Regions from separate parts of the Streptomyces sp. NBC_01017 genome, predicted to be linked through region 4. Evidence: riboswitches for the same ligand, from Rfam matches in the RefSeq annotation. Region 4 holds a riboswitch; each other region holds the start of a gene.
What was found. A riboswitch is a leader RNA that binds a small molecule or an ion and turns the genes downstream of it on or off. The one in region 4 is predicted to bind cyclic di-AMP.
Positions count from the first base shown of each region.

Region 1: another riboswitch for cyclic di-AMP. It lies ahead of OG331_RS29290 (transglycosylase family protein); the one in region 4 lies ahead of OG331_RS41455 (C40 family peptidase).
Region 2: another riboswitch for cyclic di-AMP. It lies ahead of OG331_RS26690 (M23 family metallopeptidase); the one in region 4 lies ahead of OG331_RS41455 (C40 family peptidase).
Region 3: another riboswitch for cyclic di-AMP. It lies ahead of OG331_RS42505 (C40 family peptidase); the one in region 4 lies ahead of OG331_RS41455 (C40 family peptidase).

Region 1 covers NZ_CP108683.1:6,371,312-6,375,278, forward strand. The annotation lists gene OG331_RS29280 (cytochrome P450) at 1-627, shown strand, start outside; gene OG331_RS29285 (transglycosylase family protein) at 794-1,846, shown strand; cyclic di-AMP (ydaO/yuaA leader) riboswitch at 2,053-2,252, shown strand; gene OG331_RS29290 (transglycosylase family protein) at 2,257-2,940, shown strand; gene eno (phosphopyruvate hydratase) at 3,256-3,967, shown strand, end outside.
Region 2 covers NZ_CP108683.1:5,809,735-5,813,701, reverse strand. The annotation lists gene OG331_RS26695 (PrsW family intramembrane metalloprotease) at 1-1,182, shown strand, start outside; gene OG331_RS26690 (M23 family metallopeptidase) at 1,348-2,373, opposite strand; cyclic di-AMP (ydaO/yuaA leader) riboswitch at 2,385-2,542, opposite strand; gene OG331_RS26685 (PP2C family protein-serine/threonine phosphatase) at 2,772-3,857, opposite strand.
Region 3 covers NZ_CP108683.1:9,272,812-9,276,778, forward strand. The annotation lists gene tgmB (ATP-grasp ribosomal peptide maturase) at 1-531, shown strand, start outside; gene OG331_RS42505 (C40 family peptidase) at 635-2,101, opposite strand; cyclic di-AMP (ydaO/yuaA leader) riboswitch at 2,158-2,335, opposite strand; gene OG331_RS42510 (NAD-dependent epimerase/dehydratase family protein) at 2,478-3,536, opposite strand; gene OG331_RS42515 (dihydrodipicolinate synthase family protein) at 3,607-3,967, opposite strand, start outside.
Region 4 covers NZ_CP108683.1:9,021,259-9,025,225, reverse strand. The annotation lists gene OG331_RS41465 (ATP-dependent Clp protease proteolytic subunit) at 66-701, shown strand; gene OG331_RS41460 (hypothetical protein) at 709-1,017, shown strand; cyclic di-AMP (ydaO/yuaA leader) riboswitch at 1,360-1,570, shown strand; gene OG331_RS41455 (C40 family peptidase) at 1,574-2,047, shown strand; gene OG331_RS41450 (LysE family translocator) at 2,113-2,727, opposite strand; gene OG331_RS41445 (LysR family transcriptional regulator) at 2,835-3,749, shown strand; gene OG331_RS41440 (ATP-binding protein) at 3,765-3,967, opposite strand, start outside.

The DNA.
Region 1 (3,967 bases), 2.6 Mb from region 4:
GAGCCCACGCCCGGTGAGGACCTCATCTCCGGTCTCATCCGGGCTTCCGACCACGGAGAGCACCTCACGGAGAACGAGGCCGCGGCGATGGCCTTTATCCTCCTGTTTGCCGGTTTTGAGACGACCGTGAACCTGATCGGCAACGGCGTCTACGCGCTGCTCACGCACCCCGAGCAGCGCGCCCGCCTGCAGGCGTCCCTCGCCGCCGAGGAGACCGGCCTCCTCGAAACCGGCGTGGAGGAACTCCTGCGCTACGACGGCCCCGTAGAGCTCGCCACCTGGCGCTTCGCCACCGAGCCGCTCACCATCGGCGGGCAGGACATCGGGGCCGGTGACCCCGTTCTCGTCGTCCTGGCCGCCGCCGACCGGGACCCGGAGCGGTTCGCCGACCCCGATGTCCTCGACCTCGGCCGCCGGGACAACCAGCACCTCGGCTACGGCCACGGCATCCACTACTGCCTCGGCGCCCCGCTGGCCCGTCTGGAGGGTCAGACCGCCCTCGCCACGCTCCTCACCCGACTCCCGGATCTCCGACTCGCCGTGGACCCGGGGGAGTTGAGGTGGCGCGGAGGTCTCATCATGCGAGGGCTGCGCACACTTCCGGTGGATTTCACACCAGTTGAGTGAGTGCGTCCACCTCGTCAAACGTGACACGCGCTCAATTCTGTGATCTTCACGTGATCTACGCGGCATTAACTTGTGACAAGTGATCGAATGCCTATACGTTCACGGATCAACGACGGCGCCAGGTTTCACGCGCCGCGGTCAATGCTGTCTCGTGAAAGGTCCCCGCATGCTCTCCGGGAACGGTCGTCACCGTCGCCCCCGTCAGGCGCCGGCTCTCCTCGTCGCGGCCGGAGTGACCGGGTCCGCCATCGCCATCCCGCTGCTCGGCGCCGCGAGCGCGAGCGCCGCCGACGGCACCGTGTGGGACAAGGTGGCCGAGTGTGAGAGCGGTGGCTCCTGGAGCACGGACGAGGGCAACGGGCGCTACGGCGGACTGCAGCTGACCCAGGACGACTGGGAGCAGTACGGCGGCCTCGACTACGCCCCGCGCCCCGACCTGGCGAGCCGTTCCCAGCAGATCGCCGTGGCGCAGGAGATCCTCGCCGACCAGGGAACCAAGCCCTGGGGCACGTGTGCGGTGCTCAACGGGCTCACCCCGAAGAACGGCTTGGTCGACCTCGACACCGGAGTGGACGATGACTCGCCCTCCACAGTGTCCGGGTCATCCGGCTTGCTTGATTCGTCCGGCTCGTCGGGTTCGTCTAATTCGTCCGATTCCTCGGGTTCCTCGAACTCGTCGGCCCCGACCGACGACTCGTCGAGCTCGTCGAGTGAATCCCCCGGCGCTTCGTCCGAATCGCCCCGGGATTCATCCTCTTCCCCCTCTTCCCCCTCTTCTTCCCCTTCTTCGTCTTCGCCCTCTTCGTCGTCCAAGGCGGACAGCTCCGCGAAGCCCGATGCGTCACCCGACGCCAAGGCCTCGAAGTCGCCCGACAGCTCCCCCGTGGAGACCTCGGACGGGGACAATCAGGACAACTGGGTGCAAGATGTGGGCGCCTGGAGCCTCGTCGACACCGGCGCGCTCACCGGCGAGGAGGCCGGCTCCGGTCGGCACCGCGGGCCCAGCGCCGACGAGAGCGAGACGGTGGACCCGGCCCCCGAGTCCTCCGGTCGCCACGCCTCGTACAAGGTCCGCGCCGGCGACACTCTGGCCTCCATCGCCGACTCCCTTGACCTCGACGGCGGGTGGCGGGCGCTGTACGACGCGAACAAGGGCGCCATCGGCGGCAACGCGAACGACATCGTCCCCGGTCAGACCCTGGACGTCCCCGTCGAATAAGGGCCGAACGGGGCGAAAAGCAGCGGGAGTTCGCGCCACCTTTCGCACCTGAATGTCCGTTTTGGATGCAGTGAGAGATAGATCTCAGAAGCCCTGATCGTCTTTGTAATTCCGGGAATCGGGTGTCTACGGTCGTGATCGCTCGTCACCGCGAGCCCCGGCTGCCGCAACGCCGAATCCTGCCAGCGGCCGCACGGGAACAGTCGTCGCGTCAAGCGCCGTAGGCAGGAGCGGGGGACCCAAGGTAAGCGCCGGGTCCGGCAGTTGAGGCCCTTCGGGGCCGCACGGCCGGAGTCGGCTTGGGGTGAAGCCGCGCTACGCGAGCCGAAAGGCGGACGAGCGCGGCCGGGCAACTCAACCGGCCCGAACCCGACAGCTCACCTCGCAGGCGTCGGTGAGGGGATCCAACCATGCTGTTTTCCAGCAAGGGCAAGCACCGTCGTCCGTCCAAGGCCGCCCGCGCCATAGCCGTCGTCGGCGTCACCGGCGCCGCCGCCGTCGCCGCCCCGCTGATGGCGGCCGGCAGCGCCTCCGCCGCCACCGCCTCCGAGTGGGACGCCGTCGCCCAGTGCGAGGCCGGCGGCAACTGGTCCATCAACACCGGCAACGGCTACTACGGCGGCCTGCAGTTCTCCGCCTCCACCTGGGCCGCGTACGGCGGCACGGCGTACGCCTCCACCGCCGACCAGGCCAGCAAGGCCCAGCAGATCGAGATCGCCGAGAAGGTTCTCGCGGGCCAGGGCAAGGGTGCCTGGCCGAACTGCGGCACCGGCCTGTCGAGCGCCGCGTACAACGGCTCCGGGTCCTCGCAGAGCACCGAGGCCGCCCCTCGCGCCGCCGAGGAGCAGCCGGCCTCCCGCTCCGCCGAGCGTCCGGCGGCCGAGAAGAAGTCGACCAAGACCGTCACCACCCCGACCGGCAAGAAGGTCAAGAAGGGCGACGGCGAGTACAAGGTCGCCAAGGGTGACACCCTCAGCTCGATCGCCGAGAAGAAGAAGGTCAAGGGCGGCTGGGAGAAGCTGTTCCAGCTGAACAAGGACATCGTCGAGGACGCCGACCTGATCTACCCGGGTCAGCAGCTGCACCTGAAGTAATACGCGGCAGTAGCTGAACCGCAGTGCCCTCACATCCGTGGAACTCATCATGAAGACCTCGTGAGGGCCACCCCCGTCCCCACGGGCTCCCCGCTCCGGTGCGTGTTCCCCCGTACGCACCGGGGCGGGGCTTTTTCTTTCCCTGTAAGTCACCCACCCTTTGTTCCGGTAGGGAACAATGGGTACGGTTCGGTCCTGTCCACGGGACGGTCGGTCGGCTGCCGATGTCCCCGGGGCGGTTAGGCTCTAGTCGCAAGGCTCACAGCCCCGCACCACCAGCGACACAGTGCTTCACATCCCAAGAAGGAGATGCTCGTGCCGTCCATCGACGTCGTCGTAGCCCGGGAAATCCTGGACTCCCGAGGCAATCCCACGGTCGAGGTCGAGGTCGGCCTCGACGACGGCAGCACGGGTCGTGCTGCTGTTCCGTCCGGCGCTTCGACGGGCGCCTTCGAGGCCATCGAGCTCCGCGACGGCGACTCGAACCGTTACCTCGGCAAGGGCGTGGAGAAGGCTGTCCTCGCCGTCATCGAGCAGATCGGCCCGGAGCTGGTCGGCTACGACGCCACCGAGCAGCGCCTGATCGACCAGGCGATGTTCGACCTGGACGCCACCGACAACAAGGGCTCCCTCGGCGCCAACGCCATCCTCGGCGTCTCCCTCGCCGTCGCCCACGCCGCCTCCGAGGCCAGCGACCTCCCGCTGTTCCGCTACCTGGGCGGCCCGAACGCGCACCTGCTGCCGGTGCCGATGATGAACATCCTGAACGGTGGCTCGCACGCCGACTCCAACGTGGACATCCAGGAGTTCATGATCGCCCCGATCGGCGCGGAGTCCTTCTCCGAGGCCCTGCGCTGGGGCGCCGAGGTCTACCACACGCTGAAGAAGGTCCTGAAGAGCAAGGGTCTGGCCACCGGCCTCGGCGACGAGGGCGGCTTCGCCCCGAACCTCGGCTCCAACCGCGAGGCCCTCGACCTCATCCTTGAGGCGGTCAAGGAGGCCGGCTACACCCCCGGCGAGCAGATCG
Region 2 (3,967 bases), 3.2 Mb from region 4:
GAGCAGACCGGCACCGAGGGGTTCCTGGTCGGGCTCGGTCTGGCCGTCCTGCCCGTGCCGCTGCTGGTCGCCGCGTTCCGATGGCTGGATCGCGTCGAGCCGGGCCCGTGGCGCAATCTGCTGTTCTCCTTCGCCTGGGGCGCCTGCGCGGCGGCGCTGATAGCGATCGTCGCCAACAGCTTCGCGACCCGATGGATAGCGACCGCGACGGCCGATCCGTCGCACGCGGACACCCTCGGCGCGACCGTCATAGCGCCCGTGGTGGAGGAGATCGCGAAGGCCGCGGCCGTCCTGCTGGTCTTCCTCTTCCGCCGGCGGGACTTCACCGGCATCGTCGACGGCGTGGTGATAGCCGGCGTCACCGCCACCGGTTTCGCCTTCACCGAGAACATCCTCTACCTCGGCACGGCCTTCGGTACCGACCAGCTCTCCGGCGACCGCGGCATCGCCTCCGTCACCGCGGCGACCTTCTTCGTCCGCGTGATCATGTCGCCCTTCGCGCACCCGCTCTTCACCGTCCTGACCGGCATCGGCTTCGGCATCGCCGCACTCTCCGGCGAGCGGCAGCACGTGCGGCGGGTCCTCCTCCCCCTCTCCGGGCTGCTGCTCGCCATGGGCATGCACGCCCTGTGGAACGGCTCGTCGTCCTTCGGCGAGTTCGGGTTCTTCGCGGTGTACGCGGCCTTCATGGTGCCCATCTTCGGGCTGCTCACCTGGCTGGTGATCTGGACCCGGCAGCGCGAGCTGAGGACCGTGCGCGAGGAGCTGCCCGCCTATGTCGTCACCGGGTGGCTGTCGCCGAGCGAGCCGTACGCACTGGGCTCGATGCGGGACCGGCGGGTGGCCCGGCAGTACGCGCGCCGCCACGGCGGTCGGACGGCGGCGCGAGCCGTGGCGCAGTACGAGGCCTACGCCACCTCGTTGGCGTTCCTACGGCACCGGGGGCGCCGCGGGCGGGCCGGCGCCGACTTCGTCGTACGGGAACGGGAATTGCTGCACGAGCTGTGGCGACGCCGGGAGGTCGCACGGCCGGCGCTGGAGCACGCGGTGGCCGCGGCGCGGGTCTGGCCGCCGGCTCATGGGTACGGGGCGCCGCCCGGTCACTGGCAGCCCTACGGGAGCGGGTACGCGGGATACGGGGCGGCGGCGCCCTACCCGGCGTACAACCCCTATCGGACGTGACCGTCCCGGAAACAGGCGAACCCCCGGCCAAACAGGCGAACCCCGGCGCTGCAGATACCGGCAGCCCTGACGTCGGGGGGACGCCGTCAGGACTGCCGGGGATCAGAGCAGGAAGCCGGGGTTCAGAAGCGGCCGAGCCTCAACAGGCGCACGGGCCGTCAGACCTCAGGGCGTGAGGCCCTTGCCGCGCAGCCACGCCAGCGGGTCGATACCGCTGGAGCTGCCGCCGGGGTGCACCTCGAGGTGCAGGTGGGCACCGGTCACGTTGCCCGTGGCGCCCACGCGGCCGATGACGTCACCGGTGTTGACCTTCTGGCCGACGCTCACGCTGATCGAGGACTGGTGCGCGAACCAGACCTCGGTGCCGTCGTCGAGGGTGAGCTCGGTCTTGTAGCCGTACGAGCCGTCCCAGCCGGCGAACGTGATCGTGCCGCTGTGCACGGCCTTGATCAGCGTCCCGGTGGGCGCGGCGAAGTCGAGGCCCGTGTGGTAGCCGGAGGACCAGTAGGCGCCGGCCTGCCCGAAGGTCGAGGTGAGGGTGTACGAGGAGGTCGGCAGCGTGTACTGCTTGGCCAGCTCGGCGAGGCGCTCGGCCTCGGCCTTCTTGCGGGCCTCCTCCTCGGCTTCGGCCTTCGCGGCGGCGGCCTTGGCCTTGGCTTCCTTCTCCGCCTTGGCGGCCGCGTCGGCGGCCTCCTTCTCGGCGGCGGCGACCGCGGCTGCGGCGGCCTTGCTGTCGAACTGGTCCTGCTGGAACTCGGCCTGCGCGATGATCCGGCTCCGCAGCGCCTCACCGGCGTCGGAACCGCCCTGCGCGGTGTCCTCGGAGGTCTCGCCCATGGTGCTGAGCGCGGTGGCCGCGTCCTCGGCGGGTTCGGACGAGTCGTCCGAGATCAGGGGCAGGTCCGGCATGGTGATGGCGACCGGCGGCTTGCCGCTGTTCGCGCTGGCCATGCCGCCCGCGCCGACGGCGGCTATGACACCGACGCCGAGAACCGTGGAGCTGCGGGCGAGTCCCCCGCCGCGCTGCTTGGAGACGCGATGCCTGCCGCGTACGGGACGAAGGGACTCCGCGGTGGGGTTCCACTCCTCGAAGGGGGCCTCGTCGGTGCGGTTGCGGTCGTAGCCGAAAGTGTCGGTATTGCGCTGACTCGGCACGAACGGGGCTTGCGGGGCAGGCCGGTTGGACGCCACGTGGGCGTACTCCTTTCCTTCCTTCTCGCCTACCGGGTTAGCTGACGGGTTCGGAGCAGGAAGGTCTCCTACGCGCGTATACCGCCCGTGAGTTCACGGTGGTATTTGCGCGATTCACCCCAAGGTGGTGGTTCCCCGGTTCCCTTTCGAGATTCGGCGCGTGCGCACGGAGCCGCCTCTTGTGACGGCTGGGACGACCGCGCTGCGTTATCGAACGTTAATAGACCCGGGGTGCGGATTCCAAGCTGTTCCACTTGATCATTAACGATTTTCGCCTGGACTTACGGGTCATGAGCGGCCTAAATCGGGCGAGTTGGCCAGACCTCAGGTGCCACACGGGTGTTGACGGTATGTCAGTTGTTATGCGGAGGGGGGTCGCCCGGTCACGGCCGGTGACATCACGGCCGTCGTACGGCGATGAGGGCCATGTCATCCGCCATCCCGCCCCCGGAGTGCCGCCGCACCTCCGTCGCGAGGACGCCGAGCAGTGCGGCCGGCTCGCGGCGGGCGTTGGCGCGCCCCGCGAGGCCCGCCTCGGGGTCGTAGAAGCGGCCGGTGTCGTCCCGTGCCTCGGACAGTCCGTCGGTGTAGAGGAGCAGCGTGGCCCCGCTCGGGCAGTCGGCCTCCTGGGCCCGGTCGGGCCAGACGCCCAGCTCCCGCATGCCGAGCGGGAGTGCGGGCTCGGCGGCGGGCAGCGCGCGCACGGTGCCGTCGGCGTACAGCAACAGGGGCGAGGGATGCCCGCGGTTGACGAGGCGCACGATCCCGCTGCCATGCGACAGCTCGGCGAGTACGACGGTGGTGAACCCCTCGGCGGACTCGGCCCACTCGCGCCGGTCGTGCTCGCGGGCCAGCGCCCGCTCCAGGCGCAGTGCCACCGCCTCCAGCGTGGTCTCCTGCTCGGCGGCCTCCCGGAAGGCCCCGATGACCACGGCGACCGCACCCACCGCCCCGATGCCCTTGCCGCGCACGTCCCCCACGACGACCCGCAGGCCGTGCGGGCTGTCCTGCACGGCGTACAGGTCGCCGCCGATGGACGCGCCCTCCTGCGCCGCCTCGTACCGTGCCGCGATCTGGAAGCCGCCGATCCGCTCGGCGGGCTGGGGCAGTACGGCGCGCTGGGCGGCCTCGGCGATCTCGCGGGCGGAGGCGAGGCGTTCGTCGCTGCGGCGGACGAGGATGTTGATGAGGACGGCGAGGACGGAGACGGTGACCACGGTGACCAGCTCCGTGATCACCTCGGCCCGGCTGACGTCGCCGCGCGGGACGCGCAGCACGAGCAGTGCGGCGACGGCCACGACGCCCGTGAGGACCGTGCCGCGCTGCGAGTAGAGCGGGGCGGCGACCAGGGGTGCCGCGGTGAAGAAAGGGGCGCCGGTGAAATCCGTCGGCGTGACGTGGTCGTACACGCCTCCGGCCGCGATCAGCAGTGCGGGGAGCAGCCGGACGAACCGGCGTGTGTACGAGATCCGCCGTTGCTCCACCTCACCAGGGTTCCCGATGCGGGAGCGCGGGGCGAGTGGTGAGAGCCGACCGGACGAGCGGCGCGTCGAGGGAAAAACACTCAGGGCCGGAACTGATCAGTTCCGGCCCT
Region 3 (3,967 bases), 250 kb from region 4:
TCCCCCCGGCTGGCACGGGAGTTCGCCGAGGAGTACCGGGACGTGGTGGTGAAGTCCGCCTCGGGGCCACCGCCCGGCGCCCCCGCGCTGACCCTCCCCACCACCCTCGTCGGCCCCGACGCGGACTTCTCCGCCGTCGCGGCCGGCCCCGCGCTGCTCCAGCGGTACGTCTCCAAGCGGGCCGACATCCGGCTGACCGCCGTCGGCAGCCGGATGTTCGCCGCCCGGAAGACCGCGGAACCCGGCCAGGTCGACGGACGCTACGGCGACACCGGGCACCCCTGGGAGCCGGTCCCGGTTCCCGACCGCATCGGCAAGGCGGTGCACGCGTACGTCACCCTCGCCGGACTGGCGTACGCGGCCTTCGACTTCGCCGAGGACGAGGACGGCATCTGGTGGTTCCTGGAGTGCAACCAGAGCGGCCAGTTCGGCTTCGTCGAGCTGGAGACCGGGCAGCCGATCGCGGAGGCGGTCGCCCTGTGGCTGGCCCAGCGCAGGCCGGACCGCCGGGCGTCCGAAGGGCGGGGGTGAGGCGGGCGCCGCGAACCCCGCCTACGCCACCGTCCTCAGCGCCTGGCGGATCCGGTCGCCCTACCCGATGTCCAGGTGCTGGTGGACACGGGCCAACGGCGGCTCAGGCGGGTCGGATCACGCTGTGGATCGCCGACTCCCCGGCGTAGTAGATCGACTCCTCGCGTATGGAGGCTCCCGGGCCGGGGGCGTGGATCATCGTGCCGGTTCCGGAGCAGATGCCCACGTGGCCGACGTGGAACAGGACCAGGTCGCCGGGCTCGGCGTAGGTGATGGCGATGCCTCGGCCGGCGGTCGCCTGCTCCGGTGCGGTGCGGGGGAGAGCGATGCCGGCGGCCTTCCAGGCGGCCTGGGTGAGGCCGGGCCCGTCGTAGGCCTCCGGGCCCGTCGTGCCCCAGACGCAGGGCTTGCCGATCTGGGCGCGGGCGAAGTCCAGGGCGCGCAGGGCCCGGGTGTCCTGCGGGCCCGTTGATGTGAGGGCGGCGCTCGGGTCGAGGAGCGGGTTCGTGTCGAGGGCCGGGCCGGCAGCGGTGGTTGCCGGACCTGGGATTGCGGTCTGGGCCGTGGCGATGGCCGGGCTCGCGGTGACTGCCGGGAGTGGGTCGGTGAGCGGGTCCGGTGTGGTGACCGCCGGGAGTGGGTCGGTCAGCGGGTCCGGCGTGGTGGGCCAGGGCGTCGGCGCGGCCCAGGCCGTCGTGCCGGCTGGGACCGTGGTGAGGTCGGCGGGACCCTGTGCCTGCAGTGCCTGCCACTGTTCATCGGCCGAGGGCTGTACCTGGGTCCGCGTAGCACCCCAGGTGTCGGTGACCGGTGCCGCCTCGATCGCCGCGAGCGGGGCGCTCTGCCGCGCGCTGTACGCGGACAGCAACGCGCGTGCCCGGTCGAGCTTGCGCTGGTTCTGCTCCTTGGTCGTGCGCAGCGCGGACCGCTGCTGCGGCTCGGCCGCGGGTTCGGCGGCCGGGGCGGGCAGGGCGAGGGCGTTTCCGGCCGTCGCCTTCTGCGGTGCCTCCGGAGTCGCCGGCAGCGCGGCGACGGGCCCGGCGGTCAGCTCCGCCACGGCAGCCGTCCGGGTGCCCGCACCGGACGTCAACTCGGCGACCGGCGCGGCCGGCAGCTCCAGGGCGGCACGGCCGGACGACTCCCGTGCCTGACCGGGGCCGTTCGCCGGGCGCGCGGGCCGCGTCCCGGCGGGGCGGTCGGGCATCCGGTCGCTCGGCAGCACTGCCGGAACGGTCGGACCCACCTTCGCGCGGGCGGCGTCGAACCACTGCCGCGTGATGGTGTCGAGCGCGGGGTCGCTGTGCCTGCTCTCGTCGTCACGGGGCGCGGCGGCGGGCCGGCGCGCGGCGTCCGTGGGCCGGTCGGCACGCGCTCGCGGCCCCGTCGTCGCCGCGCGGGTGGCGTTGAAGGTCCCCGTGTCGGACTCGGCCTGGTCGTAGAGGGAGCTGACCCGCCGGCTGACCTCCTCGCGGCTCGGTCCCTCGTCCGCGGCCGAAGGGGCTGCGTTGGCCGTCTGGGCGAGCAGGGCCACAGAGGTGAGGGCTGCCGACGCGAGTGCGGAATTGCGCATGCCAGGGAGGCTCAGAGCCCCCGGACGCGCGGTGCGTTCCGGCGCCATGGGTGACGTACTCCTTCCGTACTCCGCCTACCGAGTTAGCTGACGGGTTCGGGCGGTCGTCTCCGGAAGGTGTGCCCTACGGCCCTTGCCCCGAAGGGCGGTTGGGCCGATTCACCCCAAGTTCGGTTGGGTCCCCGGCTCCAGTGGACCCTTGCGGGCGCGCACCGGACTCGGCGGAGGCCGCGCGTCCCGGCGGGGTTCGCCGGAGGTCGTCGTGCGGTCCGATGCGTAACCTAACCAACTTGTGAGCCCCGCGTGAAGATTGACATGTGAAATGTCCGATACGTTTTTGTGACCTTCGACGCTCTGAGTGAGAAAGAGCCCGGATTCACTTCGCGGTGCGCTGACTTCGCCACGCTTCGTAATGATCGAGGACCGTCTCCTCGATCGGACGGTAGGTGATGCCCAGTTCGTTCACGCTGCGGCTGTTGTCCACCCGGAACCGGATGCCGAGGTGCTTGCGGATGTAGTCCTGGCTCAGCCCGAACGCCGGACCCAGGACGCGAACCGGCCAGTGCGGAAGCGCGGTGCGCGGGAGGCGCAGGTCACGGGGATGGCGGGCCCGGATCATGCGGGACATCTCGTGGGAGGACGTCATGGTCGGGGCGGCGAGGATGTAACGGCCCTGCGCGTCCGGGTTCTCGGCCGCCGCGATGTGCGCGTCGGCCACCTCGCGCACGTCCACCGTGGTGAAGCTGAAGTCGGGTGCGCCGTAGAAGAAGTAGCCCTTGAACAACTCCTCCAGCAGGAAGAGGCTGCCCGACTCGGAGGCCGGGGTGAGGGAGGGGCCCAGGACCAGGCCGGGGTTGACCGACACCATCCGCCAGCGGCCCTGGGCGGCCTCCGCGTCCCAAGCCGCGCGTTCCGCGACCGTCTTCGCGTAGTGGTACGGGTTGTTCTCCACCGTGCTGGTGGTGTTGAAGCAGCGCTCCGACAGCACCGCGTCGTCCATGGCCAGTACGTCGGCGTAGTCGCCGAAGACCGCACCCACGGTCGAGGTGAGGACCAACTTCTCCACCGTGGGTGTCCGCTCGATGGCCGCCAGCACATTGCGGGTGCCGAGCAGAGCCGGGTCGACGACGTCCCTGCGGCCGTCCTTGATCTTCTCCGGCATGAGGAACGGCGACGCCACATGGAACACCACCCGGCAGCCGGTCATCGCCTCGTCGAAGGAGCCCTCGGCCAACAAGTCCGCCTCGAACAGCTGGAGGCGGCCCGGATGTGCCTCCTGCATCTCCCGCAGGGGTCGCACCTTCGCCGAGGCGGCCGTACTGCGTACCGTGGCGTGGACCCGGTAGCCGCGCTCCAGCAGCCGTTCGACCAGATGGCTGCCGACGAACCCGCTGCCTCCGGTGACCAACACGGCCGTCGACCCGTCTGCGCCCACCGTCACTCCTTCTCCCGCGCGGAAGCCGGTCGATCACGGTAGCGGCGTTCGCGCGAGAGTGGGCACTGCTTCACCAACGGGGCAGCCGACCTTCGTACTCCGGCCGGATCCGCCGCATGTAGCCGGTGTCGTCGCGGGAGCGCATCCCGCAGTCCACGTACAGCCCGTGCCGCCGGTCCAGGGCGTCGTGGTCGAGTGCGACGCCGAGACCCGGGCCGGTGGGCACCGCGACCGCTCCGTCGCGCAACAGGAGGCCGTCGGCGCCGGCGCGTTCGATGCGGGCGGCCTGGTCGCGCGCCATCGGGGGCGGGCCGACCGCCGCGGCCAGGACGGGGACCCGGCCGGCGGTCGTCTGCACGGCGACCCGTGTGGCCTGTTCGATCTCGTCCGGCGTCAGCGCGTGGAACTCGCCGGGGCCGCAGGCGACGAAC
Region 4 (3,967 bases):
TCCCTACATTACGTCATGTACGTCCTGTACATTTTTTACAGGCACCCGGCAAGGGAGCGTGAGCCATGACCCGACCGTCAGCCCGCTATGTACTGCCCGAGTTCACCGAGCGCACGAGTTCAGGCCTCAGGACGCAGGATCCGTACTCGAAACTGCTGGAGGAGCGGATCGTCTTCCTCGGCACGCAGATCGACGACATCTCGGCGAACGACGTGATGGCCCAGTTCATGTATCTGGAGCACAAGGACCCCGACCAGGACATCTCGCTGTACATCAATTCGCCCGGCGGCTCGTTCAGCTCCATGTCGGCGATCTACGACACGATGCAGTACGTCACCTGCGACGTGGAGACGATCTGCCTGGGCCAGGCCGGCGCGTCCGGCGCGGTGCTGCTCGCCGCGGGCACGCCGGGGAAGCGGTTCGCCCTGCCCGGGGCCCGAGTGGTGATCCATCAGCCGGGGCTGCCCGAGCCGGTCGAGGGCCAGGCCAGCGATCTGGCCATCCAGGCCGACGAACTGACGCGGATTCGGGGCAGCCTGGAGGAGATGCTCGCCCGGCACACCGGGCGCACCCGCGAGCAGGTGTCGAAGGACATCGAGCGGGACAAGATCCTGAACGCCCAGGAGGCGCTGGAGTACGGACTGGTGGACCGGATCATCCCCAGCCGCAAGGCGACCCTCGCGCCGCCCACGGGGCGGTGATCGGCCGGTGCTGCCACCCGAGTTGCCGCCCCTGCCCGCGCTGACCCGTGCGGAGGGCGAGTTGATCGACCGTTATCTCGATGTGGTGGACCTGCTCGGCCGGATCAACCCGGCGCAGGACGGCGACACCTACCGCGGACTGCGTGCCGCCCAGGCGCTCGTCCGCAAAGCGGCCGAGCTGCGGGACGCGCTGGCGCTGATGCACCAGCGGGGCGAGACGGAGCTGCACGCTCCCACGCTCGCGCGTGCGCTGCGCGTGCTGGACGGGGAGCGCCGCACGGCTCGCGTCACGCTGCCGCCGCGCTCCGACAGTTGACGACGTGTACAGGCCGGCCCCGGACGTCTCGATCTCACTGACGACGCGTCCGGAGCAAGGCTGAAACGGACCAAACGGCGTACCCCCTTTCGGCGTAGCCGTGGCTCCTTTTGCGGGCCCGTCAGGGTTGCGCAACGGGCATGAGTCCACGGCGGAACAAGGCGCTCCATCGCTGGTCCGGGACGCCTTCGCCCTCTGGACACCCTCTCGAACACACGGGTACCCACCCGAACGGGTGAGTGGTGACTAACACCACAAATCACCGGTTCCGCTGGGTATTTCGCTCATCCGTGCACCAAGATCCCTGTCTGACGACAAGCCCCCGCCGCAGCGGCGGGGCGGTCCGGGCGGACGCCGAGTCCTGCCGCCGCCCGGATGACCGGTCGACAGGAGTGGATCGGCAGGAGTGGAGGACCCGAGCAAGACGGGTCGCCGGAGCGGACGTTCGTTCGATCCGAGCAGCCCTTGGGGTGAAGCCGCAGCAATGCGGCCGGGCAACTTCGCCAGCCCGAATCCGACAGGTCATCCTTCACAGGCGGCTGACGAAGGGTTGCGCATGACTGCGCTCAATCGTGTCCCGTCGCTCATGGCCCGGGCCGGTACGGCCTCGGCTCTCACCATCGCCGCAGTGGGCGGCTCGATAGTGGCGCCCGGCTTCACGTCCGAAGCGGAGGCAGCCACACCGGCGACGAAGGCACTTCAGATCGCGGCCTCCAAGAAGGGCTCCCCGTACAGGTGGGGCGCCACGGGGCCGAACCGGTTCGACTGCTCCGGGCTGACGCTGTACTCGTTCAAGAAGGCGGGCAAGAAGCTGCCCCGCACGGCGGCCCAGCAGTACAACAAGACCCGCCACATCTCCGCCAACAGCCGCAAGGCCGGAGACCTGGTGTTCTTCCACTCGGGGTCGTACGTCTACCACGTCGGCATCTACGCCGGGAAGGGAAGGATCTGGCACTCCCCCAAGAGCGGGGACGTGGTAAAGCTGCAGAAGATCTGGACCAGGAGCGTCTGGTACGGCCGGGTCAAGTGACCCACCCCGGGGCGATGGCGGCGGCCTGACACGCCGTCATCGCCCACGGGGCACGAGAAAGGCCGTCAGACGGCCATCAGCGGCCCGGCAAGGAGCCCGACGCCGAAGGCCGTCAGCGCGACGCCGGTGACGGTCGTGACCGCCCGGGCGGCGCGCGGCCGGCGCAGCCACCGCCCGAGCCGGTCCACCAGCAGCGCGACCGCCTGGAACCACACCAGCGCGATCGCGAGCACGATCAGTGCGAGCAGCAGCGTCCGGGGCAGCGCGGGAGCGCCCGCGGGCACGAACTGGGGCACCACGCTGAGGAAGGTCAGGGACGCCTTCGGGTTGAGGGCGTTGGTGACGAAGCCCTGCCGCAGCGGTCGCCCGGTGGAGTCCTCGCCCGTGTCCGCCACTTCACCGCGCCGCCGCCGCAGGGTCTGGACGCCCAGATACAACACATAGACCCCGCCGACCACTTGGAGCGCACGGAACAGCGCCGGTACGGCGGCCAGGACCGCGGCGACCCCCAGCACCGCCAGCGTCACATGCACCAGCATCCCGGCCCCGATCCCGAGCGCGCAGGCGATGCCGGCCCGGCGGGAGACGAGGGCGTTGCGCACGACGACGGTGAAGTCGGCGCCGGGCATGGCGACGAGGCCGGCGGAAACCCCGGTGAAGGCGATGAGCTGAGCGTCCATGGCACTCAGCGTGCCGGGCGGAAGCCTTCAGCAGGTATGTCGAATATCCTGGGCTAGCCTAAAGCATTGCTTTAGGCAGACAGGCTTGGACGGACGAGGGGCCCGGCATGTACGACGCGACCAGGCTCGCCGCCCTGGTGGCGGTCGCCGAGGCGGGTTCGATCACCCGGGCGGCCGAGCGGCTCGGCTACACCACGCCCGCGCTCTCCCAGCAGCTAGCCAAGCTGGAGCGCGAGGCGGGCACCGCACTTCTGGTACGGCATCACCGCGGAGCGCGGCTGACAGGTGCGGGCGAGCTGCTGGTGGCGCGGGCGCGGCGGGTGCTCGACGAGCTGGAGCGGGCACGGCACGAGCTGGCCCGGCTGACCGGCCTGTCGGGCGGCACGCTCCGGCTCGGCACCTTCCAGACCGCGGGCATCCATCTGCTGCCGCCGGCCCTCAGCGCCTTCCGGCGGGCCCATCCGGACGTGGAGCTGACGGTCGCCGACTACGAACCGTCGGCGGGTGTCGCCGCCGTGGCGGCCGGGGAGGTGGATCTGGCGCTGACGCACGCGTATGAGCCGGGCGACCCGATCCCGCTGACGTCCTCGGTCCGCGTCGAGCCGATCCTCGTCGAGGAGCTGGTCCTGGTGTCCGCTCCGGGCCACGCCCTCACCAGCGGGACCGCACGGCTGCCGCTGGCCGAGCTCGCCGGGCAGCCGCTGATCAGCATGGCGCCGGACGCTCCGGCCCGGCGGGGTGTGGAGGCGGTGCTGGCCCGGGCGGGGGCCCTGCCCTCGGTGCTGGTGCCGACGCCGGGGTATCTCCTGGTGTGCGCGCTGGCCAGTGCGGGGCTCGGGGTCGCGGTCGTACCGGAGATGGTGGCGCGTACGTCGGTCACGCCGGTCGGGGTGCGCGCGCTGGAGGGCGCTGAGCTGCGCCGTACGATCTCGGTCGCCTTCCGGAGCGAGGAGGCGGCTCCGGCTGCGGATGCCTTCCGGGCTCTGCTGCGCGGCTCGTTCGGCCGGTCGCGGCAGACCTGAGGGGTGGGCCTGCGGCTACGGTTCCTGGGGTCCTGCGATCGGCACGGGTTCCGCGGGCACCGTCCACGGCAGTTCGATGGAGATGGTCTTGCCGCCTTCGCGGGTCGGGCGCACTCTCAGCTTGCCGCCGCATTCCGCGGTCAGCCAGCGGATGATGACCAGGCCACGGCCGTTGTCCTGCTGGACGGCGGCGGGCAGTCGCTTGGGGAAGCGGGGGT